3 regions of the Pantoea sp. ABR1s genome follow, and region 2 is predicted to be linked to each of the others. Evidence: predicted binding sites of a transcription regulator. Region 2 holds the regulator's gene; each other region holds the start of a gene.

Region 1 (10,241 bases), 1.3 Mb from region 2:
CGCGGTTGCGCCCAGCGTATTCGCGCCGTTGCCCAGATCGATCAGCAGCAGCAGGTTATCCTGATCGGCCTGCAGCTGTGGCGTGACGGTGCGACGGACATCTTCGACGCGGGCAAAAGCGGTAATTACCAGCGACAGCGGTGAGGTCATTTCGCGCTGTTCGCTGCCTTCCTGCCAGCGTGTTTTCATCGACATCGAATCTTTACCGACCGGGATGGTGATCCCCAGCGCCGGGCAAAGCTCCTCGCCGACTGCCTTCACCGCCGCATATAAACCGGCATCTTCACCCGGATGACCGGCGGCGGACATCCAGTTTGCGGAAAGCTTCACACGCTTCAGCGAACCAATATGGGTAGCCGCCAGGTTGGTCAGTGCTTCACCGACGGCCAGACGACCCGATGCCGCGAAGTCCAGCAGCGCAACCGGTGAACGTTCGCCCAGGGCAAACGCTTCGCCGTGATAGCTGTCGAGGCTGGCGGTTGTCACCGCACAGTTGGCAACCGGGATCTGCCACGGTCCCACCATCTGGTCGCGCGCAACCATGCCGGTCACGCTGCGGTCACCGATGGTGATCAGGAAGGTTTTTTCCGCCACGGCAGGCAGATGCAGCACGCGGTTCACCGCATCGACCAGCGTAATGCCGTCACGCTGCAGGGCAGTACCCTGTGTCTGCTGCGTCACCACATCCCGCGTCATCTTCGGCGTTTTGCCCAGCAGGACATCAAGCGGCATGTCGATCGGCTTGTTACCGAAATGACTATCTTCCAGGCTCAGGTGCAGCTCTTCGGTGGCTTCACCAATGACCGCGAACGGTGCGCGTTCGCGCTGGCAAATTGCCTCAAACTGCGCCAGCTGATCGGGTGCCACTGCCATCACATAACGTTCCTGTGATTCGTTACACCAGACCTCCAGCGGACTCATGCCAGGCTCATCACTCAGAATGTCACGCAGGTTAAACCGGCCGCCACGACCACCATCGCTGACCAGCTCCGGCATCGCATTGGAGAGGCCGCCAGCGCCCACGTCGTGGATAAACAGAATCGGGTTCTCATCACCCAGTTGCCAGCAGCGGTCGATCACTTCCTGACAACGGCGCTCCATCTCCGGGTTATCACGCTGTACCGAGGCAAAGTCGAGATCGGCATCAGACTGACCCGAGGCCATCGATGACGCCGCGCCGCCGCCCAGGCCGATGTTCATTGCCGGACCGCCCAGCACCACCAGCTTCGCGCCTACGGTGATTTCACCTTTCTGCACGTGATCGGCACGGATATTCCCGATGCCGCCCGCCAGCATAATGGGCTTATGGTAGCCACGCAGCTCAGTGCCGTTGTGGCTGGTGACCTGCTCTTCATAGGTACGGAAGTAACCATTCAGAGCCGGACGACCAAATTCATTGTTAAATGCAGCGCCGCCCAGCGGGCCATCGGTCATAATTTCCAGCGCGCTGACGATGCGGGCCGGTTTGCCGAAGTCCTCTTCCCACGGCTGTTCAAAGCCAGGGATACGCAGGTTCGATACGGAGAAACCGACGAGGCCCGCTTTTGGCTTTGAACCCCTTCCGGTTGCGCCTTCATCACGAATTTCACCACCGGAACCGGTCGCAGCACCAGGCCACGGCGAGATGGCCGTCGGGTGGTTATGGGTTTCCACCTTCATCAGGATGTGTGCGGCTTCCTGATGCCAGCGGTATTCGCTCTCTCCGGCGTCAGCAAAGAAGCGGCCAACCTCTGAGCCTTCCATCACGGCGGCGTTATCTTTGTAAGCAGAGAGCACGTAGTCCGGCGTCTGCTCCATGGTGTTTTTAATCATCTTAAACAGCGACTTTGGCTGTTTCTCGCCGTCGATAATCCAGTCGGCGTTGAAGATCTTGTGACGACAGTGCTCAGAGTTCGCCTGCGCAAACATATAGAGTTCAATGTCGTTGGGATTGCGGCCCAATGCGGTAAACGCCGCCACCAGGTAGTCGATTTCATCGTCGGCCAGCGCCAGACCCAGTGAGATATTCGCCTGAACCAGCGCCTGACGGCCCTCACCCAGCAGATCGACACTTTTCACCGGCTGTGGCGTGTGATGCGCGAACAGCTGTTCAGCCTGCGTCAGATCGCCGAAGACCGTTTCCATCATCCGATCGTGCAGCAGTGTGCCCAGCGTTTGCCACTGCGCTTCCGTCAGTTGCGGGGCCTGTACATAAAAGGCCAGGCCGCGCTCCAGGCGACGGACCTGCGGCAGGCCGCAGTTGTGGGCAATGTCAGTGGCTTTGGATGACCAGGGCGAAATGGTGCCGGGACGAGGCGTCACCAGCAGCAGACGCCCCTGTGGGGCATGTTCAGCGAGAGAGGGACCATATTTCAGCAGGCGCTGCAGACGGCTCTGTTCGTCAGCGCTTAAGGGCGTGCTGACATCAGCAAAATGGATGTACTCAGCGTAAATATCACTCACCGGCAGATGAGCGTCCTGAAAGCGGGTCAGCAGTTTGTTTACACGAAATGCCGACAGGGCGGGCGAACCACGCAGAATTTCCATTAATAAATCTCTCGTCAGGGCGCCGGGCGACGCTTCATTGGGCGCAACAGGGAAAACGGGGCGTATTATAGAGAAAGCGACCTCGCGACGAAACCGTTTGCGCACAATTTTTGGCGACCCGGATTTGCCTGAATTTTGCGCAAAAGCTGCTATAAAAGTTGCTCAGCGTGATTTTGTTGCGCAAAATGCCCCTCGCTCTGGGAGTTCAAAGAAGACAAATACTGCCTTTAAAAGACAGAGGCCTTAGAGCCAGCGAGAGATAACTATTTGAAACGCCTAAAATTTAATTATCTGTTTATCGGTCTGGTTGCCGTGCTGTTAGCGTTAGCGCTATGGCCATCCATTCCCTGGTATGGGGGTGGGCAGGACCAGATTTCACAGATTAAATCACGGGGAGTACTGCGTGTCAGTACCATCAATTCCCCGTTGACTTACTACACAGTGAACCAATCTCCGGCCGGTATGGATTATGAGCTGGCAAAACGCTTCGCCGATTATCTGGGCGTCAAACTCAAGGTGACAGTACGTCCCAACCTGAGCGATCTGTTTGACGATTTAGATGATGGCAAAGCCGATTTGCTGGCCGCGGGTCTGAACTACAACAGCGAACGCCTGACCCGCTATCAGACCGGGCCAGGCTACTACAACGTTTCGCAGCAGCTGGTCTATCGCGTGGATAAGCCACGCCCTAAAAACCTCGGTGACTTAAAGGGGCGGCTGACTGTTGCGTCAGGATCGGCGTATCTGTCAACGCTGAAGAGCGCGCGGTCAAACCAGTACCCCGATCTGGACTGGGCGATCTCCACCGATCAAAGTCCTAAAGCCCTGCTGGAAGCGGTGGCAGACGGCAAGCTCGACTATACGATTGGCGACTCCGTGACCATCGCTCTGCTGCAGCGCATCTATCCGCAGCTGGCGGTGGCGTTTGACGTCACTGATGAAGAGCCGGTCACCTGGTATGTGCGGCACAGCGATGACGACAGCCTGAATGCCGCGATGCTCGACTTCTTTAACGGTATGGGTGAAGAAGGGGCGATGGCGCGGCTGGAGGAGAAATATCTCGGCCACGTCGGCACCTTTGATTATGTCGATACCCGCACTTTCCTGCGCGCCATCGATAACACGCTGCCTGACATCAAACCGCTGTTTGAGAAGTACGCCACCAGCATTGACTGGCGACTGCTGGCGGCGATCTCCTATCAGGAGTCGCACTGGAACCCGCAGGCCACCTCCCCTACCGGCGTGCGCGGCATGATGATGCTGACCCGTAACACCGCTGAGAGCCTGGACGTGGGCGACCGGACCGATCCCGAACAGAGCATTCGCGGCGGCAGTCAGTATCTGCAGGATATGATGGCGAAGGTGCCGCAGACCATCCCGGAAGATGAGCGCATCTGGTTTGCGCTGGCGGCCTATAACATGGGCTATGCCCATATGCTGGATGTCCGTAAACTCACTGCCCGCCAGGGGGGTAATCCGGATAGCTGGGCGGATGTGAAGCTGCGTCTGCCCATGCTGAGCCAGAAGCGTTACTACACCCAGACGGCTTATGGCTATGCCCGTGGGCATGAAGCCTATAACTATGTGGAGAACATCCGCAAATATCAGTTAAGCCTGGTGGGTTATCTGCAGGAGCAGGAAAAGCGCCTGGCGCAGCAGGCTGAAGCACAAGAAGCACAGGCCGAACTGGCCAAAGGCTATCCGGCGGTCGAACCGAAGATCGCCATGAATTAATAATCCTGGCGTTGCGCCTGCCGCAGCGCTTTTTTCTGCTCACGACGCATACGGAAGAAGTCGCTCAGCATAGCGGCACACTCTTCAGCCAGCACGCCGCTCTGTAATTCAACCTGATGATTCATGCCGGGGTGCCCCAGCACATCGAGCAGCGATCCTGCCGCTCCACTTTTGATATCGTGCGCCCCGTAGACCAGCCGGCTGATGCGGCTGTGTACCATGGCGCCGGCGCACATCACGCACGGCTCCAGCGTCACATAGAGCGTGGTGTCCAGCAGACGATAATTTTCCAGTACTTTACCGCCCTGCCGCAACGCCATAATCTCCGCATGCGCCGTCGGATCGTGCTGGCCGATGGGCCGGTTCCAGCCTTCACCGATCACCCGGTCATTCTGAACCAGCACCGCACCCACCGGCACTTCGCCCTGCTCCCACGCCCGGCGCGCCAGGTCAAGCGCATGGCGCATCCAGTATTCATCTTGTTGTTTCATGCTGACCACTCCGGGCGACAGAAAAGCGGCGCATTATAGCGGTCTCACCGATCCTTTAGAAACTTATTCCAGCTGTTGCAGCTCACCTGCGGGTGTTACGCGCCAGCGATGCTGACAGAAAAACAACAGCGGGTTGTCCTGTTTGCTGTCGCTATAGCCGCTGTAGAGCTGTAGCGGCGTGCCGATTTTCTCTTCCAGCTGTGCCACTTTCTCATGACCGAGGCAGCGCATTGCCAGTACCCGCCCGCCCCAGCCGCGCTGCATCTGACTGGCAATCAGCTTCACGCGTGGCAGAAACGCGGAGTCGTAATAGACCTGCTCCACCAGAGACTGTGGCGATCCGGTGATGAGCCAGACGTCAGCATCATCACTGCCGAGGTAATCGGTCAGGCGCTGCTGAACCACCGGAAAGGCTTTAACGCGCAGGCGGAACCACTGCGCAAATTCGGCTTCGAGTTGCAGCAGCGTCCGCTCAGAACGACCAAAAGTAATAGACCAGAGCAGCAGGCTCATGGGCCAGCGTGCCGCCCGGCCTTTAAACAGCAAGCCGATACCCACTACCGGCAATAACGGCACCACCAGCAGCAGATTAAGCGGGCGGCGACGCAGCAGATAGCGCATAAAAGTGCCGAACATGTCCTGCTGGTGCAAAGTGCCATCCAGGTCAAAAAATACGACGCGACGTTGTGTTCCCCTGGTCAAACAACTCTCCTTCAGGCTGATTCTGGAATGATAAAGAGTAGTGTAGCCATCATCAGGCGCTACGGCGATGACTGTCATTTTTAATTCCGATGACTACAATGCCTGATGAATAGTTTATTCTTCACAGATTATCCCTGAATTACGAGGATTGGGCATGAGTTCATTGCTGCGCATTCGCCAGCTTTATCCACGTCTGGCATTGAACGAGCGTCGGCTGGCTGATTTTTTACTGTCGCAACCCGATCGGGCGCGCCACCTGAGTTCGCAAAAGCTGGCGGAAGAGTCTGGCGTCAGCCAGTCGAGCGTGGTGAAGTTTGCTCAGAAACTGGGATACAAAGGTTTTCCGGCGCTTAAGCTGGCTCTGAGTGAGTCACTGGCGGACAAAGATGCCATTACCGTGCATAACCATATCCTCAGCGACGATCCCCTTAAAATGGTGGGCGAGAAGCTGCTGACAGAGAAACTCTCGGCGATCCGCGCCACGCTGGATATCAACAGCGAAGAGAAGCTCAACGATGTGTTACAGCTGCTGAAAAATGCCCGGCGTATTTTACTGGTAGGCATCGGCGCTTCGGGTCTGGTGGCGAAGGACTTCTCCTGGAAGCTGATGAAGATCGGCATTAATGCGGTGGCAGAGCAGGATATGCACGCCCTGCTGGCCAGCGTGCAGGCGATGGGGCCCGGCGATGTGCTGCTCGCCATCTCTTACACCGGTGAACGGCGGGAGATCAATCTGGCCGCGCAGGAGGCGGTTCAGGTAGGCGCCGATGTGGTGGCCTTTACCGGCTTTACGCCGAATACGCTGCAGCAGAGCGCCAGTTACTGTCTCTATACGGTGGCGGAAGAGCAGAGTACCCGCAGCGCGGCCATCTCCTCGACCACGGCGCAGCTGGCCCTGACCGATCTGCTGTTTATGGCGCTGGTGCAAAACGATCCGGAACGCGCGTCCAGTCATATTCGCCACAGCGAAGCGCTGGTGAAAAAGCTGGTCTGATCAGCTGCAGCGCGTATAATACCCGCGCTTTTTCTGTTGTTATCAGGTGGGTAAAATGGCGCTGTTGATTACGTCCAGATGCATTAACTGCGATATGTGTGAACCGGAGTGCCCGAACCAGGCCATTTCACTGGGCGATGCGATCTATGAGATTGATGTCAGCCGCTGCACGGAATGCGTCGGGCATTATGAGACGCCAACCTGTCAGCAGGTATGCCCCATCGACAACACCATCATCATTGACCCACAGCACACCGAATCACGCGATGCGCTGTGGGAGAAGTTCGTGCTGCTGCACGGCTAGCTTTCAATGATCACCGTGGCGCAGGCGTAGTGACGCTCATCGGCCAGCGTCACGTGAACGTGTTTAACGCCCAGCCTCTCTGCCACTTCAGCGGCATGCTGAAAGAAGCGTAATCCCGGTTTTCCCAGCGCATCGTTGTAAACTTCAAACTGATTAAACGCCAGACCACCGCGAATACCGGTGCCAAAGGCTTTTGCCGCCGCCTCTTTTACCGCAAAGCGTTTAGAGAGAAAGCGCACCGGCTGCTTGTGCGCCTGATATTGCTGCCATTCGGCTTCGCTCAGCACCCGCCGTGCCAGCCGGTCGCCGGAGCGTTCAATCACCCCGGCGATACGTTCAATCTCAACGATGTCCGTACCCAGTCCCAGAATAGCCATCAGCGACGGGCTTCACGCAGCAGCTGCTTCATCTCTTTCACCGCATCCGGCAGGCCACTCATCACCGCACGACCAATAATCGCATGGCCGATATTCAGCTCATGCATTTCCGGCAGCGCCGCAATCGGCAGCACGTTGTGGTAGGTCAGACCGTGACCGGCATTGACCTTCAGTCCCAGGCTGGCGGCAAAGGTCGCGGCGTGGCGGATACGCGCCAGCTCAGCGTCACGCGCCAGTCCCTCTGGTGCTTCGGCGTAAGCGCCGGTATGAATTTCGATGTAAGGCGCGCCGCTGGCCACGGCCGCTTCAATCTGACGGTGATCGGCATCGATAAACAGCGAAACCAGAATGCCTGCGTCACTCAGCAGTCGTACGGCCGCGTTCATCTTCTCCTGCTGCCCCGCCACATCCAGCCCGCCTTCAGTGGTCACTTCCTGACGCTTTTCCGGCACCAGGCAGCAGAAATGGGGCTGGATATCACAGGCGATGCCGATCATCTCATCGGTGACCGCCATCTCCAGATTCATCCGCGTCTGGATGGTGTCACGCAGGATACGCACGTCGCGGTCAGTGATGTGACGGCGATCTTCGCGCAGGTGCACGGTAATGCCGTCTGCGCCCGCCTGCTCGGCGATAAACGCTGCCTGCACCGGATCGGGATAGTTTGTCCCACGGGCGTTACGCACCGTAGCAATGTGATCGATATTGACGCCTAACAGCAACTCAGCCATGTCCGTCCTCACTTGTTTTTCATCGTGATGTTGAGTGTACCGCGCAAAGTGAAACAGGCGGTACGACCCGCGCTATTCTTCTGCCTGTTCAGGCTTTTTCTTCGGGATAAACTGGCGGAACAGCTCCTGACTCTTCAGCGGCTTGCCACCAAGATAGGGCTTCAGGGCGATGCGGGTAAACCGCTTCGCGGCGCGCAGAGTGTCGGCATCGGGAAACTCTCGCTCGCACAGGGCGCGCAATTCGCGGCCGGTAAAGCTGCGCTGATTGACCACCAGGCTGGCAATAAAGCCGCGCTCTTCGCGGTAGCTGTACGTCATGTTGTCGCTGACCGGCTCGCCGCTGCCGGCGCAGTGAAGGAAATCGACGCCATAACCCAGGTGACCGAGCAGCGCCAGTTCAAAACGCCGCAGTGCCGGTTCGGGCTTGCCGTGCGTTGAGGCTAATGCCTGAAGGCAGTTGAGATAGTCGAAGAAGAGTTCTGAGAAGGGGAATTCCTGCTGCAATACGCGAGAGACCAGCTCATTGACGTAAAGACCGCAGTAGAGCGTGATGCCGCTGAGCGGTAAGGCCAGCGACACCGCTTCGGCATTGCGCAGGGTTTTGACTTCCCCGCGCCCGCTCCAGCGAACCAGCAGCGGGGTAAAAGGCTGTAACGCCCCCTTCAGCTGCGAGCGCCGCGAACGTGCGCCCTTGGCCAGAACCCGCACCCGCCCTTCGCTTTCGCTGAACAGGTCGAGCAGCAGACTGGTTTCGCTGAAGGGGCGACTATGCAGCACAAAGGCGCGTTGCCAGCCTTCCATTGAATCAGAGATCGTCTGTATAACCCAGGCTGCGCAGCGCACGTTCGTCATCTGCCCAGCCGGATTTCACTTTCACCCACAGTTCGAGATGCACTTTCGCTTCGAACATCTCTTCCATGTCTCTGCGCGCTTCTGTGCCGATGACTTTGATTTTGGCGCCTTTGTTGCCAATCACCATCTTCTTCTGCCCTTCGCGCTCAACCAGAATCAGACCGTGAATGTCATAACCGCCACGTTCGTTAGTCACGAAGCGCTCGATCTCAACCGTAACGGAGTAAGGCAGTTCAGCACCCAGGAAGCGCATCAGTTTTTCACGGATCATCTCTGACGCCATGAAACGCTGTGAGCGGTCGGTGATGTAATCTTCCGGGAAGTGATGATCGGCCTGCGGCAGATGCTTGCGGGTAATCGCCGCAATGGTATCGACGTTTTTGCCGCTCTCAGCAGAAATAGGCACGATATCGAGGAAGTTCATCTGCTGGCTCAGGAACTGCAGATGTGGCAGCAGAATGCTTTTATCCTGGATGTTATCGACCTTATTGATCGCCAGCACCACCGGCACTTTATTGTCGCGCAGTTTGCCCAACACCATCTCATCATCGGGCGTCCAGCGGGTGCCTTCAACCACGAAGATCACCAGTTCTACGTCGCCAATGGAGCTGCTGGCTGCGCGGTTCATCAGACGGTTAATGGCGCGCTTCTCTTCCATGTGCAGACCTGGGGTATCGACGTAGATCGCCTGATATTCGCCTTCGGTATGAATGCCCATGATGCGGTGGCGCGTGGTTTGCGGCTTACGCGAGGTGATCGACACCTTCTGCCCCAGCAACTGGTTCAGTAAGGTGGATTTACCGACGTTTGGTCGGCCAACAATCGCGACAAAGCCGCAATAAGTAACGTTTTCGCTCATTCGAGTCCTGAATTGTTCAGCGCCTGATGCGGCGCCGAAAGAGTGCTATTCGAGTCATGTGTCATTCAGCGTCTTCTGACGCCGGGATAGAATGTCAGGTTAATGGTCAGTGCCGGTTCCGGCACTGTCATCCCGACAGATCTATTCAAGACCTAATTTTATCAGTGCCTGTTCAGCCGCTGCCTGCTCAGCTTTACGACGGCTGGAGCCGACGCCGACAACCGGCTCGGCCATGCCACTCACCTGACAGTGAATGGTGAATTCCTGATCGTGGGCTTCGCCACGTACCTGTACTACCAGATAACTTGGCAGCGGCAGATGACGCCCCTGCAGATACTCCTGCAGACGCGTTTTCGGATCTTTTTGTTTGTCGCCAGGACTTATTTCGTCGAGGCGGGTCTGATACCAGTCGAGGATCAGCTGCTCTACCCGCTCGATACTGCTGTCGAGGAAGATACCGCCAATCAGCGCTTCCACCGTATCCGCCAGGATCGATTCACGACGGAAACCGCCGCTTTTCAGCTCACCGGGTCCCAGGCGCAGGCACTCGCCAAGATCAAATTCGCGTGCCATTTCAGCCAGCGTGTTGCCCCGCACCAGCGTGGCGCGCATGCGGCTCATGTCACCTTCATCAACCCGCGGGAAGCGGTGATAAAGGGCATTAGCAATCA
Region 2 (10,241 bases):
CAAACCGCGTATTTATGGCACCGCTGACCCGTCTGCGCAGCATTGAGCCAGGCGACATCCCTACCCCGATGATGGCTGAATATTATCGCCAGCGCGCCAGCGCCGGTTTGATCATCACCGAAGCGACCCAGATCTCTTTCCAGGCGAAAGGCTATGCCGGTGCGCCAGGCTTACATACTCAGCCACAGATTGCAGCGTGGAAAGCGATTAACGAAGGCGTGCATCAGGCTGGCGGTCACACCGCAGTACAGTTATGGCACACCGGTCGTATCTCACATAACAGCGTGCAGCCGGAAGGCAAAGCACCGGTTGCGCCATCGGCGATTGCCGCTGGCACCCGTACCTCACTGCGTGCTGAAGATGGCAGCGTCTATCGCGAAGATACCTCAACGCCGCGTGAGCTGACAGTGCCAGAGATTAAGCAGATTGTGGCAGATTTTGGCCAGGCTGCGGCCAACGCGCGTGAAGCGGACTTTGACCTGCTTGAGCTGCACTCGGCGCACGGTTACCTGATGCACCAGTTCCTGGCTCCTGGCTCAAACCAGCGTACTGATGAATATGGCGGCAGCATCGAAAAACGCGGTCGCTTTGCGCTGGAAGTGGTTGATGCGGTGATCGCTAACTGGTCAGCCGATCGCATTGGTATTCGCGTCTCACCTATCGGCAGCTTCCAGAATCTGGACAACGGCCCGGATGAAGAGGAAGCGGCGCTGTGGTATATCGGCGAGCTGGCAAAACGCAACATCGCCTATCTGCACCTCTCTGAGCCAGACTGGGCCGGCGGTCAGCCTTATACCGACGCTTTCCGTCAGAAAGTGCGTGATCTCTTCCCGGGTGCCATCATTGGTGCCGGTGCCTATACCGTTGAGAAAGCGGATGACCTGATTGGTCGCGGTCTGATCGATGCGGTTGCGTTTGGTCGCGATTACATTGCTAACCCGGATCTGGTTGAGCGTCTGCAGCAGGACGCCCCACTCAATCCACAGCGTCCGGAAAGCTTCTACGGCGGCGGCGCGGAAGGTTATATCGACTACCCAACGCTGTAACCGGTTCGGGCTGCCGTCCGGGATGATGACGGCAGCCATTATTCAATAGCGATTTTCATCGCTATACTTAGCGCCTGAGTCATCGGGCGATGGCGTTTTATTTAAAAGAGGATGTTATGCGTTTACTTCATACCATGCTGCGCGTTGGCGATCTGCAACGTTCAATCGATTTCTACACCCGTGTGCTGGGCATGCGCGTGTTGCGTCAGAGCGAAAACACCGAATACAAATATACCCTGGCATTTGTGGGCTACACCGACGAGAGCGAAGGTGCGGTGATCGAACTGACCTACAACTGGGGCGTCGATAAGTATGACCTCGGTGATGCCTATGGTCATATTGCGCTGGGCGTTGATGACGCAGCAGCGGCCTGCGAACGTATCCGCAAAGATGGCGGCAACGTGACGCGTGAAGCTGGCCCGGTTAAAGGCGGCTCCACCATTATTGCCTTTGTTGAAGATCCCGATGGATACAAAATCGAGCTGATCGAAAACAAAGATGCCGGTAACGGCCTCGGCAACTAAACCTGCCTGTCAGCCTGCCCGGTCGGGTGGGCTGAATCCCCTTCTCTGCGCTACATCTGCTGCACCCGGCCCCGTTTTTTGCCATAATACGCGCTGCCCTTTTTCTGCAACGAGATCCTGATGTCTGAATCGAATTCCCCTAATGCACTCAATCAACGTTTCCGTGGCTTCTATCCGGTGGTGATCGACGTTGAAACCGCGGGTTTCAATGCGCAAACCGATGCGTTACTGGAGATTGCCGCTATCACGCTGAAAATGGATGAAGAGGGATGGATTCAGATTGACCAGACGCTGCATTTCAACGTCGAACCTTTTGTCGGGTCGCTGCTGCATCCCGAAGCCCTGGCCTTTACCGGTATCGATCCCAGCAATCCGCTGCGCGGCGCGGTCAGTGAATATGAGGCGCTGCACGCCATTTTCAAAATGGTGCGCAAGGGCATTAAAGACAGCGGCTGCAATCGCGCCATTATGGTGGCGCACAATGCCACCTTCGACCTGAACTTTATGTCAGCGGCGGCGGAACGAGCCAGCCTGAAGCGCAATCCGTTTCACCCGTTTGCCACCTTTGACACCGCGGCCCTGAGCGGGCTGGTTTTAGGGCAGACGGTGCTGGCGAAGGCCTGTATTGCGGCGGGCATGGAGTTTGACAGTACGCAGGCGCATTCGGCGCTCTATGACACTCAGCAGACGGCAACGCTGTTCTGCGAGCTGGTGAACCGCTGGAAACGGTTAGGCGGCTGGCCACTGCCCTTCGCGGAAGGCGATGCAGAAGCCACGACATCCGCATAAGGGATGCCGCAATGAAAAAGGCCGACGTGATGTCGGCCTTTTTTTATTCTGCTTCTTTAAATTTTTCTGCAGTCTCTTTGATCAGCGTCTGCAGTTCACCACGTTGTAACATCTCAACGATGATGTCGCATCCACCGACCAGCTCGCCATCAACCCACAGCTGCGGGAAAGTTGGCCAGTTAGCGAATTTCGGCATCTCGGCACGAATGTCCGGGTTCTGCAGAATATCCACGTAAGCAAAACGCTCACCGCAGGCTGAGAGCGCCTGCACCGCCTGTGCAGAGAAACCGCAGCTTGGCAGTTTCGGGGAACCTTTCATGTACAGCAGGATCGGGTTTTCTGCGATCTGGCGCTGAATTTTTTCTACAGTACTCATAATTGCCTTCCTTAATTCGTCACATCGTGTTTGTTTATTGTAGCGACTTCGCAGCGTGACTGAAAACGAGATTTTGATCGCTGCCCGATTAAATCGCCATCATTGTTAAGTCCTGCTCCGGGACACCTGAATTCCTGATTATTAACAGCAGGTAACAGATTAATAATTCGTAATAATTTCGTTGATATAAGACGCTGAAAATGTTCATTTTCAGCACAATTGCGTGGGTTGCAAAGATTAATATTAAAAGGCATTACAGTTTTTAAAAGAACTGGACTAGAATGGCCTGGGCGCTGATCCTGGATCAGATTAATCTCAACTTTGTCGCGGTGCGTAGTGGCCCTGACAACTTAACTAATCAACGGACTATGCGTTTAATCATTACGTTTTTCATGCTGGCCTTTGCGCAACTGTTTTTCAACATCGCCGCTGCGTCGCCTCACGCGCCGGTGAACGTCAGTACGCATAAAGCAGAGAAAAAGAGTGCGCGCGACGATGAGCGTCGCAAGCGTCGCCCGGTCAAAACGGTGACGAAAAAGACTCGCCTCAGCCCGGTTCAAAAACTAAAAACAAAAAAACTGAAAAAAGTCGAACTCACCGCTAAACAGACGCCTGCTAAGAAGACCTCGCTAAAAACCGCCCGTCTCAGTAAGAACAAAGAGAAAAAACGTTATGGTCATCAACGCCTGCTGAAAACCGCTGAGGTCACCACCAGCGAGACCGGCACGATTAAGATGAGCAAATCTCACCGTCAGCGCTACCAGAAGGCCCGCGAAACCGCGATGACCAAGCTGATGGGTCAGTTGGGTAAACCCTATCAGTGGGGCGGCACCTCTCCCCATACCGGTTTCGATTGCAGCGGCCTGGTCTGGTACGCCTATAAAGATCTGGTGAAGTTTAAGATCCCACGTACCGCTAACGAGATGTACCACCTGCGTGACGCCGCGCCGATCAAGCGTGAGTCGCTGGAGAAAGGCGATCTGGTCTTCTTCCGTATCAATGGTCGTGGTACTGCGGACCATGTCGGCGTTTACCTGGGTGATGGCAAGTTTATCCAGTCGCCACGCACCGGCAAAGATATTCAGATCAGCGCGTTAGGAGAAGATTACTGGCAGCGCCACTATATTGGTGCCCGTCGGGTGATGACGCCGAAAACCATACGCTGAGCAGCAGAACAACCAGAAGAGAGCCGGGATAATCCCGGCTTTTTTTTAGTGCAGAATAGCGGTAAAACTAAAGGCCACAATCATCAGCAGACAGCCCGCGGTGGTCATTAAAGCCAGTTTAAGATCGGTACTCATTGCTTGCTCCTTAGTCACACAATCAGTAGGGGTATCGCATTTTCCCACAGGGGCCGGTAAAAATCTCGTTTTATCCGTTCAGCCTTGTTAGAATCCCGCCTTTGTTGCGCAACGCGCGCAACCCTGATTCCGTTTGCGCACGTTTTCAGGCGTTTTTACGCCGCCAGCGGCCTGTTTCCTGGCCAGGAAAGCTGCATTTTTGCGGAAAAAACCCTGAGCAGACGCAAACGTTTAACACTACGCTTATCATAGAGTTAGATAAGCACTGGAGTCCGATTTTCATGGCAACAATTAAAGATGTGGCGAAACGCGCTGGCGTCTCAACGACCACCGTTTCGCACGTCATCAATAAAACCCGCTTTGTGGCTGAAGAGACGCGCAACGCGGTCTGGCAGGCGATTAAAGAACTGCACTACTCGCCGAGCGCCGTGGCGCGCAGCCTGAAAGTGAACCACACCAAGACGCTGGGCCTGCTTGCCACCTCCAGCGAAGCACCCTATTTCGCTGAAATTATCGAGGCGGTTGAAAATCACTGTTTTGACAAAGGCTATACGCTGATTCTGGGTAATGCGCATAACGATCTGCAAAAACAGCGCGCCTATCTCAGCATGATGGCGCAGAAACGCGTCGATGGGCTGCTGGTGATGTGCTCTGAATATCCGGACGATCTGCTGCAGATGCTGGAAGAGAACCGCAATATCCCGATGGTGGTGATGGACTGGGGCGAGTCGCGCGCCGACTTCACCGACACGGTACTGGATAATGCTTTCCAGGGCGGCTATCTGGCGGGACGCTATCTGATTGAACGCGGACACCGGGATATTGGTGCAATCCCCGGCCAGATGGAGCGTAACACCGGTGGCGGACGTCATGCCGGTTTCCTGAAGGCGATGGAAGAAGCGGGTATTCAGCCACGCGCCGAGTGGATTGTGCAGGGTGACTTTGAGCCGGAGTCAGGCTATCAGGCGATGCAGCAGATCCTGTCGCAGAAGCAGCGTCCGACTGCTGTGTTCTGTGGCGGTGACATCATGGCGATGGGCGCAATTTGCGCCGCCGACGAGATGGGTTTGCGTGTCCCCCAGGATATTTCGGTGATCGGCTATGACAATGTGCGCAACGCCCGCTATTTTGCACCGGCCCTGACCACAGTGCATCAGCCTAAAGCCCAGCTGGGTGAGAAAGCGCTGGAAATGCTGCTGGACCGCATTACCAGTAAGCGCGAAGTGTCACAAACGATTGAGGTCCATCCCACGCTGATTGAGCGCCGTTCCGTGGCCGATGGCCCGTTCCGCGACTATCGCCGTTAATGCTCGCTTAACCACTCCTGATTAAGCGTTTGCGCATCACCCAGATAGCTGAGCAACCAGCCTGTCGCCGGTGATGCGCGATCCTCTGCCCAGCTGACGCAGCATGGGCTGTCCGGAAACGCCACCGGCAGCGTCAGTTCAACCAGCTCGCCGCTGTCGAGCAGTGGCCTGGCCAGGTGACCCGGCACCATCGCCACACACAATCCTGCCTGCACGCACTCCAGCCCGGTTTGCCACTCCGGCACCACCAGCCGGCGCTGGTTATCCAGCGTCCATGTCATACGACGCGGCAGTGCGCGAGAAGTATCTTCCAGCACCAGGGAGGGCCAGCTCCGCAGCGTGTCATCATCTATCTGGCTCGCCTGTGTCAGAGGATGGTCGGGCGCAACCACGCAGCGCCAGTTAAGCGTGCCCATATCCCGAAAAGCAAAACGTCCGCCCACCGGTATCGCCTGAGTGGCACCAATCGCCACTTCCACCCGGCCATCGGCCAGCGCATCCCAGACGCCGTTAAAGACTTCATAGCTGATGATCAGCTCCATATCGGGAAAGTGGCGATAGAAATCTTTGACCAGTTGTCGGGTGCGCTGAGGTTTTGCGATACGGTCAACGGCAATGCTTAGCTGGCCGCGCCAGCCGTTAGCCAGCTGCTGACACTGTCGCCGGGTGGCAAGCATTTTTTTGATGACGCTGCGCCCTTCCCGGACAAAATGCTCACCCGCCGGGGTCAGAACCACTTCGCGATGCTGCCGTTCAAACAGCGGTACCGCCAGCCAGTTTTCCAGCTGACGCACCGTATAGCTGATGGCAGAGGGCACCCGATGTAACTCCTGCGCGGCGGCGCTGAAGCTCCCCCCACGGGCGACAGCGTCAACCACTTCTAATGCATATTCTGACCACATAATCTGCCTTCAAAAATTTTAACAGCCATCGGCAAATATTACCGTTTCACAGCAGCAAACGCACCTTTTACACTCTGCCGCGTTTATCCTGCAAAAATGAGAATCAGATGCTGTCGAATAAAGGATTTATGCTCTACCTTGCCCTGCTGAGCATGCTGGGCTTTTTAGCCACTGATATGTACCTGCCCGCCTTTGGTGCGATGCAGCAAACCTTTAACACTTCACCCGGTCTGATCAGCGCCAGTATGAGTCTCTTCCTGGGCGGCTTCGCCGTGGGTCAGCTCTTCTGGGGACCGCTTTCCGATCGCATCGGTCGTAAACCGGTGCTGCTGTCCGGACTGGCCATGTTTGGCGCTGGCTGCGCAGGCATGCTGTGGGTGAACGATATCTATCTGATGCTGGCGCTGCGTTTTGTCCAGGCGATTGGCGTCTGTGCCGCTGCCGTAAGCTGGCAGGCGCTGGTGGTGGATCGCTACCCTGCAGCGCGCGCTAACAAAGTCTTTGCCACCATTATGCCGCTGGTTGCGCTCTCTCCGGCGCTGGCTCCGCTACTGGGTGCCTGGCTGATCGGCCACTTCCACTGGCGTTCGATTTTCCTGGTGCTGACCCTGATTGCAGTGGCGTTGATTCTGGCCACGCTGCGTCTGCCCACCGTGCGCAAGGCAGCGGGAGAAAAAGGTGCGCAGCCGGGCTTTTTCACGCTGCTTAAATCACGGGTCTACAGCGGCAACGTGCTGATCTACTCCGCCTGCTCCGCCAGCTTCTTTGCCTGGCTGACCGGATCGCCCTTTATTCTGGCGGATCTGGGTCTGTCGCCCGCCGATATCGGTCTGAGTTATGTGCCCCAGACGCTCGCCTTTTTAATTGGTGGCTTCGGCTGTCGCACCCTGCTCAACCGCTTTAACGGCGCACAGTTGCTGCCCTGGCTGCTGGCCGTCTACAGCCTGAGCATTCTGGCGCTGTTTGCTGTTGCGCTTGCTGGCAGCAGCACGCTGGTGAGTCTGATGGTACCGTTCTGCGGTATGGCGCTGGCTAACGGCGCGATCTATCCGATTGTGGTGTCCAGTGCGCTGATGCCCTTCCCGACCGCTACCGGTAAAGCCGCTGCGTTGCAGAACACACTGCAGTTAGGACTCTGTTTCGCTGCCAGCCTGGCGGTATCGGCCGGCTTAACTCAGCCGCTATTTACCACCACACTGATGATGACGGTGACAATTGTGCTGGCGCTGATGGGTTACGCCATGCAGCGTGCCGCAAGCGCACAAACTGTTGTTGCCTCTGCGCAAACTGCCTGCCAGGATAATCAGTGACACACTGACTTTTTAGTTAGCGCCCTAACAATAAGTTATTGAATATTGACCCGCGTGAGCATATACTCATCCGGGTCAACAAATCTGTAATAAATCAACAATATAATAACGTAATAATCTGATTGGCACCCTGCTGCCGGGACGGTATTCGCGCGCGTTATTCTCACCTTACCCGACCTGCTGCAGGCTGTTCCAGTCCTCTGTATCACACAGATAACCGGTTTGCGGAGCCATCCGCATCGTTTCTCATTGCCTGAATAAATTGGCTACTCTTTGTTCAGGTTCAGATTGGACAGGTGGTGGAAAATCTATGAGTTCATCTTATGCAGAAGAAGTGAGCCTCGAAGAAAACCATTGGTATCGCATCGTTCATGAGCTGCTGGAAAAAGCGGATATCGAAATTAATGGTTCACGTCCCTGGGATATTCATATTAATCATCCTGGTTTTTTTAAACGTGTTCTGCAGGAGGGCTCTCTTGGGCTCGGTGAGAGCTATATGGATGGATGGTGGGAGTGTGACCGGCTGGATATTTTCTTCCACCAGGTACTTAAACATAAACTCGATCAGCAGCTGCCTCATCACTTCAAAGATACGCTGCGCATTGCCGCCGCACGCTTAACCAATATGCAGTCAAAAAAACGGGCGTGGATTGTCGGTAAAGAGCATTACGACCTGGGCAACGACCTCTTTTCACTGATGCTCGATCCCTATATGCAATACTCCTGTGGCTACTGGAAAGAGGCGACGACACTGGCGACGGCGCAGGAAGCCAAGCTGGATATGATCTGCCGTAAATTAGCGCTGGAACCCGGAATGTCACTGCTGGATATCGGCTGTGGCTGGGGCGGACTCGCGGAATTTGCCGCACGTCATTATGGCGTTAAAGTGCATGGCGTGACGATTTCCGCCGAACAACAGAAACTGGCGCAGCAGCGCTGTAGCGGATTAGACGTCACGATTCTGTTGCAGGATTATCGCGACCTGAATGAACAGTTTGATCGTATTGTGTCGGTGGGTATGTTTGAACATGTCGGGCCGAAAAATTATGCGACCTATTTTGACGTGGTCGATCGTAATTTAAAGCCTGACGGTATTTTCCTGCTTCACACCATCGGCGCGATTAAAACCGATATGAGTGTCGATCCCTGGATCGATAAATATATCTTCCCCAACGGCTGCCTGCCTTCGGTGCGCCATGTGGCCGATGCCAGCGAACCCCATTTTATTCTGGAAGACTGGCACAACTTCGGCGCAGACTACGATAAAACACTGATGGCCTGGCATGAACGCTTTTTGCAGGCCTGGCCAGAGCTGGCCGATAAATATGGCGAACGCTTTAAACGGATGTTCTCCTATTATCTGAATGCCTGTGCCGGTGCCTTCCGGGCGCGTGATATTCAGCTGTGGCAGATCGTGTTCAGTCGCGGTGTTGAGGGGGGATTACGGGTGGCGCGGTAGGGGTTAAAAAGCGGGCAATTAAGAAGGCGCTGCCCCGGCTGAACACTTGAAAAGAAGGGCCTGTTTTGCTTTAACAGGGAGCGTTGCGCAAGGAACAGGGTCAGATCGGAAAGTCGCAAACCCGTCATCCCTGACACGCCCGGCCCACGCGATTACGCACCTCATCCCTGAGGTACGCCCGTTGCCGGGCCAACGCTTTGCGTTGTTCAAAAACGCTCCCGGCGTTTTTATCCGGGCGGCGGGACGCTTTCCTCTTCTGAGCCGGCGCCCTGCGCTTTTATAATGCTGACAGAGTAAAACCGATTGGGCTGTCTGCGGTGCTTACGCGCCTTTTATTAACTCTCTGTCTTTGACTGGCCGGTCAGCATGCTCATCGCCGCCGCGGCATCGCGCTGTGCTAACACCCGCTCAACGGTCTCCACGATTGCCTGCGTGTGCGGATCGATTTCAATATTCACCCGATCGCCAAAGGTCTTCGCCCCCAGCGTGGTACGCTCAAGCGTTTCCGGGATCAGATAGACGCAGAACTTAGTCTTAGTCACATCGCCTACCGTCAGGCTGATACCGTCGATGCCGACAAACCCTTTATGCAGAATATATTTCATCTGCGCCGCATCCTGGATTTTAAACCAGACCTCGCGGTTATGTTCTGACTGGATAATCTTGCAGATTTCAGCGGTGGTCATAATATGACCAGACATCAGATGTCCGCCTATTTCATCGCTGAATTTCGCTGCACGCTCAATATTGACCACATCGCCCTGACGTAAATCGCCAAGGTTAGTCACCCGCAATGTCTCTTTAATTAAATCAAAACTGACGCGGTCGCCTTCAATTGCCGTTACGGTTAAACAGCAACCGTTATGGGCTACGGATGCGCCCAGCGCCAGACCCGGTAAGAGCTCTTCCGGCAGGCGGACAGTGTGGGTGCGAAACAGTTCTTTCTCTTCAATGGACACGATTTCTGCGGTGCCCTGCACAATACCGGTAAACATAGTCTTTGCCTCTGCGAAGTTTACGCTAGTTTATCACAGCTCAGGTCGGCTGTTAGATTTCAGCCCGCACCGCCGCTTTATAGCGGAGCAAACCGCATTGTGTGACAAAGATTGGCGAATTCTGTTACGCCAGTTACACTAGCTCGCGAAATTCCCCGGGCTTCCTGCCCCTTTTAATTCATTCAATAAGTCAGGTGTTAACGTGCAGAAGTATTTAACAGAAGCGCGTCAA
Region 3 (10,241 bases), 1.7 Mb from region 2:
ATGAGGAGATCGATTTCCTCTCTGACGGCAGAATCGAAGCGCAGCTGAATACGGTGATCGGCGATCTGGATGCCGTCCGTGCCGAAGCGCGTCAGGGCAGCCTGCTGCGTGAAGGGATGAAAGTGGTGATTGCGGGCCGGCCTAATGCGGGCAAATCGAGCCTGCTGAATGCGCTGGCGGGCCGTGACGCCGCCATCGTCACGGATATCGCAGGCACCACCCGTGACGTACTGCGTGAGCATATTCATATTGATGGCATGCCGCTGCATATCATCGACACCGCTGGTCTGCGTGAAGCCAGCGACGAAGTGGAGCGCATCGGGATTGAGCGCGCCTGGCAGGAGATCGAACAGGCTGACCGCGTGCTGTTTATGGTGGACGGCACGACGACCGATGCCACCGAAGCGGCGGCTATCTGGCCCGATTTCGTCTCTCGTCTGCCGCCCGAACTGCCGATTACCGTGGTCCGCAACAAGGCGGATGTCACCGGGGAGTCCCTCGGTCTGACAGAAGTAAATGGTCACTCACTGATTCGCCTGTCGGCACGCACCAGCGCGGGCGTGGACGAGCTGCGCGATCACCTGAAGCAGAGCATGGGCTTCGCCGGCAATATGGAAGGCGGCTTCCTGGCGCGTCGCCGTCATCTGCAGGCGCTGGAGCTGGCGGCAACGCACTTACAGCAGGGTAAAGCGCAGCTGCTCGGTGCCTGGGCCGGTGAGTTACTGGCGGAAGAGTTGCGTCTTGCCCAGCAGGCGTTAAGCGAGATCACCGGCGAGTTCACTTCTGACGATTTGTTGGGTCGCATCTTCTCCAGCTTCTGTATCGGTAAATAACCGTGCTGGCCTGATAGCGTCTTGCTGTCAGGCCAGATTTCCTGCCACGCTGCCTCCCTGTTATTCCCGCTTCTGCGTTGATTCTTGCTGATATGTTATTTTGCGGCGGCACGGCATTGCCGTATAACGGTTGAAGCGCCGATCTGACGTGCGGCGACGGATTGCGGTGAATAATCCCCGCCTCATCCCGCCGCGCCGGACCGGACGCAAACCCACTACGTGAACACCGTTGGGCGAACTTTTTCGCCTGAAACAGGAGAGTTGCATGAGTACACCGCTCGACACTGCCGCACTGGACACGCTGTTTAATGACGCCCGCACCCATAGTTACTGGCAGGCTAAGCCCGTCGATAACGCCCTGCTGGAGCAGCTCTATGCTTTAACGGCACTGGGCCCGACCTCGGCGAACTGCTCGCCTGCGCGATTTGTTTTCGTGACCTCGGCGGAAGGCAAAGAGAAGCTGAAACCGGCACTCTCTTCCGGCAATCTGGAAAAAACCATGAGCGCGCCGGTCACGGTGATTGTGGCCTGGGACCGCGAGTTCTATGAGCAGCTGCCCGCCCTGTTCCCGCATGCTGATGCGCGCAGCTGGTTTACCGGCAGTCCCGAGGCGGCAAAAGAGACCGCTTTCCGTAACAGCAGCCTGCAGGCGGGCTACCTGATTCTGGCGGCGCGTTCGCTGGGTCTGGATGCCGGTCCGATGTCCGGGTTTGATCCGGCCAAAGTCAATGACGCCTTTTTCCCCGACGGTCAGTGTCAGGTTAACCTGCTGATTAACCTTGGCTATGGTGACGCGTCAAAACTGCATCCGCGCCTGCCGCGACTGAGCTTTGAGCAGGCGAGCCGTTTCGCCTGATGCTGCCCGCGTCGCGATTCGAATCGCGACGCTTATCTCTGGTCGATCCCCGCAACTCAGCTCACTCTGCTCATCCTATTCCGAATTTATCCCAATCTGTGCGTTGCCAGGTGCATTAAGGTAAGAAAATTCCTACAATGCTTCTGATGATTATCTGACCATTTTCACGGAGCGACAGATGGCTGGTCATTTTGTACGCTGGACGGGCGATCCCGGCTTCCCGGCTAATGATTTACGCATTCCTCAGGCTATCACCGACACGGCACAGCAGTTTGCTGAGAAACGCCGTGGGCGATTTCTTGCCGCCCGTACCCTGCTGGCACAACTGATGCTACGGGTTTATGGCATTGGTGAGCTGCCGCGCCTGCTTATCCAGAGCAACGGACGCCCCTTTTTTGCTGACAGCGATCTGCCCGATTTCAGCATCGCCTATGCGGGCAATACGGTGGGTGTGCTGCTGGCCGAAGAGGGTGGGCGTGCCGGTCTGGATATGGAGATTGTGCATGCCAGAAGCCGTCAGACTCAGGAGCAGCTGATTCAGGGATTAACCTCGGGCGAGATCGCCTGGATCAATGCCCAGCAGGATGCCATGGAGGCGGTGACGCAGATCTGGACATTACGCCAGAGCATTCTCAAGCTGACGGGAGAGGGCGATCGGGGGCTGGATTCGCTGCGCCTGTTGCCCGGTGCGGGTCGGCTGCGATCTTCACTCTATCCCGATATTCAGGTGGTGTGTGATGCGGAGCCTATGCTGGTCTGGTCGTGCGCGCTGTCGTCTGCGACTCAGCGTCTGCATCTGTGGGAGATGAATAACGCCTTTCAGTGGCACGCATTACGCGAAATAGAGATGGGTAAGCCCAACATCGGGCCTCATGCTCTGCGGCTGACCAGCCTGCCCAGCGAGCGCAGCCTGCATCCTGAAATGTAAAAAGCCGCAACCCGGAGGTTGCGGCCCTGAATGCGCTTAGTGCGCGTCTACAAAAACAATCTTCAGCACAAACAGCAGAGCAACAATCACTACGCAGGGGCTGATTTCACGCCAGCGGCCAGTACCCAGCTTCATGACGCAGTAAGCGATGAATCCCAGCGCAATGCCTTCGGTGATGGAAAAGCTGAAGGGCATCATGGCGGCGGTCACAAACGCCGGAACGGCTTCGGTCAGATCATCCCAGCGTACGCGCGACAGGCTGGCGGTCATTAACACCCCAACGTAAATCAGCGCGCCCGCAGCGGCGTAGGATGGCACCATCGCGGCCAGTGGTGACAGGAAGGTCACCAGCAGGAACAGCAGGCCGGTGACCACGGCCATCAGGCCGGTACGGCCACCAATCGCCACGCCCGAGGTGCTTTCGATATAGGCGGTCACGGATGAGGTGCCCGCCAGCGCGCCACTCACTGAACTGATGCTGTCGACATAGAGCGCCTGCTGCATGCGCGGGAAAGTGCCGGTTTCATCGGTCAGTCCCGCTTTGTCGGTGACGCCGATCAGCGTGCCGGAGGAGTCGAACAGATTGACCAGCATAAAGGAGAAGATCACGCCCGCCATGCCGATGTTGAAGGCGCCTTTGATATCCACCTGGCCGACCACAGAAGAAATGGAAGGCGGCGCAGAAAACAGGCCGACAAACTTCACGTCACCCAGCATCCAGCCGATAGCAGTGGTAACCACCATCGAGATCAGCACTGCCGCGTGGATATTGCGTGATGCCAGAATAGCGATGATAAAGAAGCCCAGCGCGCCCAGCAGTACGCTGTGCGAGGTCAGGTTCCCCACGGCCACCAGGGTATCGGGATTCGGCACGATAATACCGGCATTCTTCAGCCCCATCATGGCGATAAACAGGCCGATACCGGCGGTAATGCCGACGCGCAGGCTCAGCGGGATATTGGCAATCATCCAGTAGCGAACCCGCAGCAGCGTCAGGATCAGCAGGCCGACCGCACCCCAGAAGATCGCGCCCATACCCACCTGCCACGAATAGCCCATCGCGCCAACCACCACAAAGGCAAAAAAGGCGTTCAGCCCCATTGCGGGCGCCAGCGCCACCGGCAGATTGGCAAACAGTCCCATCAGAATGCTGCCGAAAGCGGCAATCAGACAGGTGGTCACAAACACCGCCTGGGTATCCATGCCGGCGACGCCGAGGATCTGCGGATTGACGAAGACGATGTAGACCATCGTCAGAAAGGTGGTGATACCCGCGATCACTTCGGTGCGCACCGTGGTGCCATGTTCCTGCAGCCTGAAGATGCGCTGCAAAACGCCTTGCTTGCTCATGCCATCCATCCAGAAGAAAAAATCATCGGCGCGTATCCTGGCGATTTTACCGGGGCAATACAATGATTTTTCGCAACCGATTGCCAGTCTCGCAATCTGCGCTGAGTGCGGTAGAGTGTGGAGCACACCCCTGAATCGAAGGATAGAGTCTGATGTCAGTAGAATGCGTCTTTTTTGATTGCGATGGCACGCTGGTGGACAGTGAGTTGCTCTGTACCCAGGCCTACGTCAACACCTTTGCCCGTTACGGCCTGGAACTGTCGCTGCAGCAGATGTTTGAAAAGTATAAGGGCGTCAAACTCTACGACATTATTCGTGACGTCGGCGACGCGCATCAGGTGACGCTGCCGATGGAAGAGGTGGAGACTGCTTATCGCGCAGAGGTCGCGCGGCTGTTTGATCAGCAACTGCAGCCCATCCCGGGCGCGAAAGCGCTGGTTGAGCAGATCAAGGTGCCGATGTGCGTGGTTTCAAACGGGACGGTAAAAAAGATGCAGCACTCGCTGGGCTTAACCGGCATGCTGCCGCTGTTTGCGGAGCACCTCTACAGCGGCTATGACATTCTGCACTGGAAGCCCGATCCGGAACTGATGTACCACGCTGCGGAACAGATGCAGGTGCCGATTGAGCGCTGCATTCTGGTGGATGACTCCGAAGCGGGCGCCCGCGCCGGTATCGCCGCTGGCATTCCGGTCTACTACTACTGCGCTGACCCACACAACCCTGAACTGGATCACCCGCTGGTGACGCGCTTCGACGATATGGCGCAACTGCCTGCGCTGTGGCGCGCCCGTGGCTGGGATCTGGTGTAGCGCGGGCCAGCATGACACACACCGTCTGGTTTTTAACCCTGCCCGGCGTGATGGCGCTGGATCTCACCGGCCCGGCCGAGACGCTGAAGCTGGCGGGCGAGCACTTTACGCTGCGCTACATCGGCCCGCAGCCGGAGGTGGTCTGCTCCACCGGCATGACCATTGGCGGCATCGAACCGTTACCTGAACAGTTGCCCGCCGGGAGTCTGCTGGTGGTGCCAGGCGTCTATGACTCGCAGGTCTGTTACGCCACGCCGCAGGCCGGAGAGGCACGCGAGTGGCTGATGCGCCAGCACGGCGCGCTGCGCGCGCAGACCTTTATGCTGGTCTGCGTCTGCTCGGGAGCGCTGCTGGCGGCGCAGGCAGGCATGCTGGATGACGTGGTCTGCACCACTCATCATGATGTGATTGCCCGTCTGAAAGCCGCGGCCCCGCGCGCACGGGTGCAGGAGAACCGGGTGTTTGTCGGGCATGAGAATATCTGGACCAGCGCAGGCATCACGGCGGGAATCGATCTGGCGCTGCATCTGATTAATCAGCTCTGTGATACGCAAACCGCGCTGGCGGTAGCGCGGGAGATGGTGGTCTGGTTCCGCCGGGCCGGTGACGATCCGCAACTTTCGCCGTGGCTGCGTTACCGCAACCACATGCATCCGGCCATTCATCGGGCGCAGGATCTGATGATTGCCCATCCTGAGCACGGCTGGACCCTGACCGAGCTGGCTGGACGCACGCATGTCAGCAGCCGCCATCTGGCGCGGCTGTTTCGCCAGCATCTGGGGATTAGCGTGCGTGAATACCATGAGCAGCTGCGGGTTGGCGTGGCACGCCAGCGTCAGCAGCAGGGTGAATCTGCCGAAAAAGCGGCGCTGGCGGCGGGGTTTTCATCGGCGCGCCAGCTACGGCGCGCCCGCCAGCGCGAAGCCGATCAGCTGACAAAGTGACGGGTATCGACGCGTTTCAGCGCCATCCCCAGCAACAGGCTGCCGCCCAGTGTCAGCCCGAACACCCAGGGCAGGTCGAGCCACGGACGCGACATATCATCGTAATGATGCGTTCGCAGGTAGTGAATGAACAGCGCATGAAAGCCGTAGATCGGCAGTGAATAGCGTGCAATCACCGTTAAACCCGGCAGCGTGCGCTGGTTCAGGCTGTTTTTAAACACGATGAGCAGGCTGATCGCGGCGATAAACACCAGCGGTCCGCAGTAGAGATACCAGGTGTCATTAAACGCCCCGTTGACGATCAGCGCCTGTTTCGTCCCTAACGTAATGCCAATCACACAGGCGATAAACAGCCCGGCAGCCAGCGGCGTCAGGCCGCGCCGGGTCGTTTCCATGGTGCCGATAGCCCGTCCCAGCAGCGCATAGAGCAGGTAGTAGATACTGTCACCGCTGACATAGAGATTAACCGGCAGAAAGTGAAACGGCCCCAGCGACTGGCTGACCGTATTGGGGTTGGCGAGCACCGCCAGCACCAGCACCAGCAGCGCCACGTAGCGCGCCTGCACGGTTTTTACCTGGATCAGGGGTGACAGCAGATAGATGCCGATCAGCGCAAAGAAGAACCACAGGTGATAAAACACCGGCTTCTGCAGCATCTTCAGGATTGATCGCCCTTCGCTGATGGGGGTCAGCCAGGTGATATAGGCCAGCGATACCGCGCTGTAGAACAGCAGACAGAGCACCAGCCGGAGCATATGGCGCGGCTGGGCGCTGCGTTCGCCGAAAAACAGATAGCCGGAGATCATAAAGAACAGCGGAACACAGACGCGTGATGCTGAGTTCAGCAGATTAGCCGCATCCCAGGTGATGCCAGTCACCGCCATCGGCCCGGTGATATACCAGGTGGTGGTGTGAATCACGATCACCATCAGGCAGGCAACCGCGCGTAAATTATCGATCCAGTAAATCTTATGCGGCATGGCATCCTCTTGCGCATCGCGTCCGTGCGCAAAAGGGTAGCCAAATGCGACCAGAGCAACAACTGCTGCCAGCAGGATTCGGAGCCATCTGTATGCCAGCGCCCTGAATCACCGCGAAAACGCGCCGGTAGCGCCTGGGATTTACGGCTGCACATCGCGCGGTCAAAGGGTATACTGTCGGCCTCTTTTTTTAATCTAACCGAAGCGCGTGCACACTCAACATGCAAAAGTTTGATACCAAAACCTTTCAGGGGCTGATCCTGACCTTGCAGGATTACTGGGCGCGTCAGGGCTGCACCATTGTCCAACCGCTGGACATGGAAGTGGGCGCTGGCACTTCACACCCGATGACCTGCCTGCGCGCACTCGGCCCGGAGCCGATCGCCGCCGCTTACGTGCAGCCATCACGCCGTCCTACCGATGGCCGCTACGGTGAAAACCCGAACCGCCTGCAACACTACTACCAGTTCCAGGTGATCATCAAACCCTCACCGGACAACATTCAGGAGCTCTATCTTGGCTCGCTGAAAGAGCTGGGTATGGACCCGACGGTGCATGACATTCGCTTCGTGGAAGATAACTGGGAAAACCCGACGCTGGGTGCCTGGGGACTCGGCTGGGAAGTGTGGCTCAACGGCATGGAAGTGACGCAGTTCACCTACTTCCAGCAGGTTGGTGGCATGGAGTGTAAGCCGGTGACCGGCGAGATCACCTACGGTCTGGAGCGTCTGGCGATGTACATCCAGGGCGTCGACAGCGTTTACGATCTGGTGTGGAGCGACGGTCCGCTGGGCAAAACCACCTACGGCGACGTGTTCCATCAGAATGAAGTGGAGCAATCCACCTATAACTTCGAATACGCCGACGTTGATTTCCTCTTTACCTGCTTCGAGCAGTATGAGAAAGAGGCGCAGCATCTGCTGGCGCTGGAAAAACCGCTGCCACTGCCCGCCTACGAACGCATTCTTAAAGCGGCACACAGCTTCAACCTGCTGGATGCCCGCAAAGCGATCTCGGTAACAGAGCGTCAGCGCTATATTCTGCGCATTCGTACCCTGACCAAAGCCGTGGCTGAAGCTTACTACGCCTCTCGCGAGGCAATGGGCTTCCCGATGTGCAATAACAAAAAGTAAGAGGCAGCCATGACTGAACAAACCTTCCTGGTGGAGATCGGCACCGAAGAGCTGCCACCAAAAGCCCTGCGCAGCCTGGCAGAAGCCTTTGCCGCGCAGGTCACTGCTGAACTGGATGCCGCTAACCTGAGCCACGGCGAGGTCAGCTGGTTTGCTGCGCCGCGTCGTCTGGCGCTGAAAGTCGCTAACCTGAGCGCCTCACAACCCGATCGGGAAGTAGAGAAGCGCGGACCGGCAGTCGCTGCTGCGTTTGACGCTGACGGCAACGCGACTAAAGCCGCTGAAGGCTGGGCGCGTGGCAACGGCATTACCGTCGATCAGGCTGAACGTCTCGCCACCGATAAAGGCGAATGGCTGGTTTATCGCGCTCAGGTCAAAGGCGAAGCGGCCCAGGCGCTGCTGCCCGCAATGATCGCTACCGCGCTCAGCAAGCTGCCGGTGCCAAAACTGATGCGCTGGGGCAACAGCGATGTGCAGTTCGTTCGTCCGGTTCACACCGTGACGATGCTGCTGGGCGATGAGCTGATCCCAGGCACCATTCTGGGCATTAAGTCAGATCGGGTTATTCGTGGTCACCGCTTTATGGGTGAAAGCGAAATCACGCTCGACAACGCCGATCAGTACCCTGATGTGCTGGAAAAACGCGGCCAGGTCATTGCCGACTATCAGGTCCGCAAAGCGATGATTAAAGCCGATGCTGAAGCAGCAGCACGCCGTTTAGGCGGCAACGCTGATATCAGCGACAGCCTGCTGGAAGAGGTGACATCGCTGGTGGAGTGGCCGGTGGTCCTGACCGCGACCTTTGAAGAGAAATTCCTCAAGGTGCCTGCGGAAGCGCTGGTCTACACCATGAAAGGCGATCAGAAGTATTTCCCGGTGTATGACAATGACGGCAACCTGATGCCGAACTTCATTTTCGTCACCAACATCGAATCCAGCGATCCGCGTCAGATTATCTCCGGCAACGAGAAGGTGGTACGTCCACGCCTGGCCGATGCGGAGTTCTTCTTTAATACCGACCGCAAAAAGCGTCTGGAAGATCACCTGCCGCGTCTGGAGACGGTGCTGTTCCAGAAAGAGCTGGGCACGCTGCGCGATAAAACCGATCGCATTCAGGCCCTGGCGGGCTGGATTGCCGGTGAAATTGGCGCAGATGTGAATCACGCCACCCGCGCGGGCCTGCTGTCGAAGTGTGACCTGATGACCAACATGGTCTTCGAGTTCACCGACACCCAGGGCGTGATGGGCATGCACTACGCGCGTCACGACGGCGAAGCCGAAGATGTGGCGGTGGCGCTGAATGAGCAGTATCAGCCGCGCTTTGCCGGTGACGATCTGCCGTCCAGCCCTGTCGCCTGTGCACTGGCGATTGCCGATAAAATGGATACGCTGGCCGGTATTTTCGGCATTGGTCAGCATCCAAAAGGCGACAAAGACCCGTTCGCACTGCGTCGTGCGGCGCTGGGCGTGCTGCGTATCATCGTTGAGAAGAAGCTGCCGCTCGATCTGCAGACTCTGACCGAAGAAGCGGTGCGCCTGTATGGCAGCAAGCTGAGCAACGCCCGCGTGGTGGATGATGTGATCGACTTTATGCTGGGTCGCTTCCGCGCCTGGTATCAGGAAGAGGGTCACAGCATCGACACGCTGCAGGCGGTTCTGGCGCGTCGTCCGACCCGTCCGGCTGACTTTGATGCACGCATGAAAGCGGTGTCGCACTTCCGTACGCTGGAAGCAGCCGCAGCACTGGCGGCGGCGAACAAGCGCGTCTCTAACATTCTGGCAAAATCGACTGAAACGCTGAATGAGAGCGTGCAGGCGTCGCTGCTGAAAGAGAATGAAGAGATCCAGCTGGCGACCTTTGTCACTGCGCTGAGCAGCAAGCTGCAGCCTTACTTCGCTGAAGGTCGTTATCAGGATGCGCTGGTCGAACTGGCACAGCTGCGTACTGCGGTAGACAACTTCTTCGATAAAGTGATGGTTAACGCCGACGATCAGGCGGTGCGGGTTAATCGCCTGACGCTGCTGTCAAAACTGCGTGAGCTGTTCCTGCAGGTCGCGGATATCTCACTGCTACAGTAATGCTATTTGTTGTGCGAAAAAGGGACGAGCAATCGTCCCTTTTTTTATGGGATTTTTTTGGCCTGATGTCTTCGACTCATACCTGAGTGTGACCGCTATAGCGGCCATTTTTTAGGGTGCAAATGAATACGCTAAAGTGCTCAAACTGCCATTGCCGGTCATCAGGAATCGGCTGTTGTGATGCGCCAGATTATAAATGTTTCATATATATCAAATGGTTACTTGTTAATTTTTCTCCTGTCATACTCTAAATTTTTTCATCAATCCGGTGGTTAAGAAACCGCCCTAAAAATAGCCAGCCCTCTTGTTTTTCCCCTCACCTGATG

The links. Region 2 encodes PurR, which represses purine synthesis genes. Its sites were predicted from a motif close to CANGCAAACGTTTGCNTG; they were not measured.
Region 1: purL (phosphoribosylformylglycinamidine synthase) is a predicted target of PurR. The motif match lies at 2,613-2,630, and genes of this name have one in related genera.
Region 3: ACXKZD_RS19015 (NCS2 family permease) is a predicted target of PurR. The motif match lies at 4,037-4,054, and genes of this name have one in related genera.

What each region holds. Positions count from the first base shown of each region.
Region 1 is NZ_CM173823.1:1,012,187-1,022,427, reverse strand. It holds gene purL (phosphoribosylformylglycinamidine synthase) at 1-2,526, opposite strand, end outside; gene mltF (membrane-bound lytic murein transglycosylase MltF) at 2,794-4,260, shown strand; gene tadA (tRNA adenosine(34) deaminase TadA) at 4,257-4,751, opposite strand; gene yfhb (phosphatidylglycerophosphatase C) at 4,815-5,453, opposite strand; gene ACXKZD_RS04815 (MurR/RpiR family transcriptional regulator) at 5,608-6,447, shown strand; gene ACXKZD_RS04810 (YfhL family 4Fe-4S dicluster ferredoxin) at 6,503-6,751, shown strand; gene acpS (holo-ACP synthase) at 6,748-7,128, opposite strand; gene pdxJ (pyridoxine 5'-phosphate synthase) at 7,128-7,859, opposite strand; gene recO (DNA repair protein RecO) at 7,932-8,660, opposite strand; gene era (GTPase Era) at 8,665-9,570, opposite strand; gene rnc (ribonuclease III) at 9,712-10,241, opposite strand, start outside.
Region 2 is NZ_CM173823.1:2,297,817-2,308,057, forward strand. It holds gene ACXKZD_RS10780 (alkene reductase) at 1-1,046, shown strand, start outside; gene gloA (lactoylglutathione lyase) at 1,163-1,570, shown strand; gene rnt (ribonuclease T) at 1,691-2,359, shown strand; gene ACXKZD_RS10795 (Grx4 family monothiol glutaredoxin) at 2,403-2,738, opposite strand; gene ACXKZD_RS10800 (C40 family peptidase) at 3,104-3,901, shown strand; gene cydH (cytochrome bd-I oxidase subunit CydH) at 3,947-4,036, opposite strand; gene purR (HTH-type transcriptional repressor PurR) at 4,318-5,343, shown strand; gene punR (DNA-binding transcriptional activator PunR) at 5,340-6,245, opposite strand; gene punC (purine nucleoside transporter PunC) at 6,353-7,555, shown strand; gene cfa (cyclopropane fatty acyl phospholipid synthase) at 7,866-9,014, shown strand; gene ACXKZD_RS10830 (riboflavin synthase) at 9,350-10,009, opposite strand; gene ACXKZD_RS10835 (MATE family efflux transporter) at 10,212-10,241, shown strand, end outside.
Region 3 is NZ_CM173823.1:4,045,199-4,055,439, reverse strand. It holds gene mnmE (tRNA uridine-5-carboxymethylaminomethyl(34) synthesis GTPase MnmE) at 1-833, shown strand, start outside; gene ACXKZD_RS19025 (malonic semialdehyde reductase) at 1,099-1,689, shown strand; gene ACXKZD_RS19020 (4'-phosphopantetheinyl transferase family protein) at 1,868-2,617, shown strand; gene ACXKZD_RS19015 (NCS2 family permease) at 2,654-3,967, opposite strand; gene yieH (6-phosphogluconate phosphatase) at 4,120-4,779, shown strand; gene ACXKZD_RS19005 (GlxA family transcriptional regulator) at 4,791-5,723, shown strand; gene ACXKZD_RS19000 (acyltransferase) at 5,708-6,703, opposite strand; gene glyQ (glycine--tRNA ligase subunit alpha) at 6,925-7,836, shown strand; gene glyS (glycine--tRNA ligase subunit beta) at 7,846-9,915, shown strand.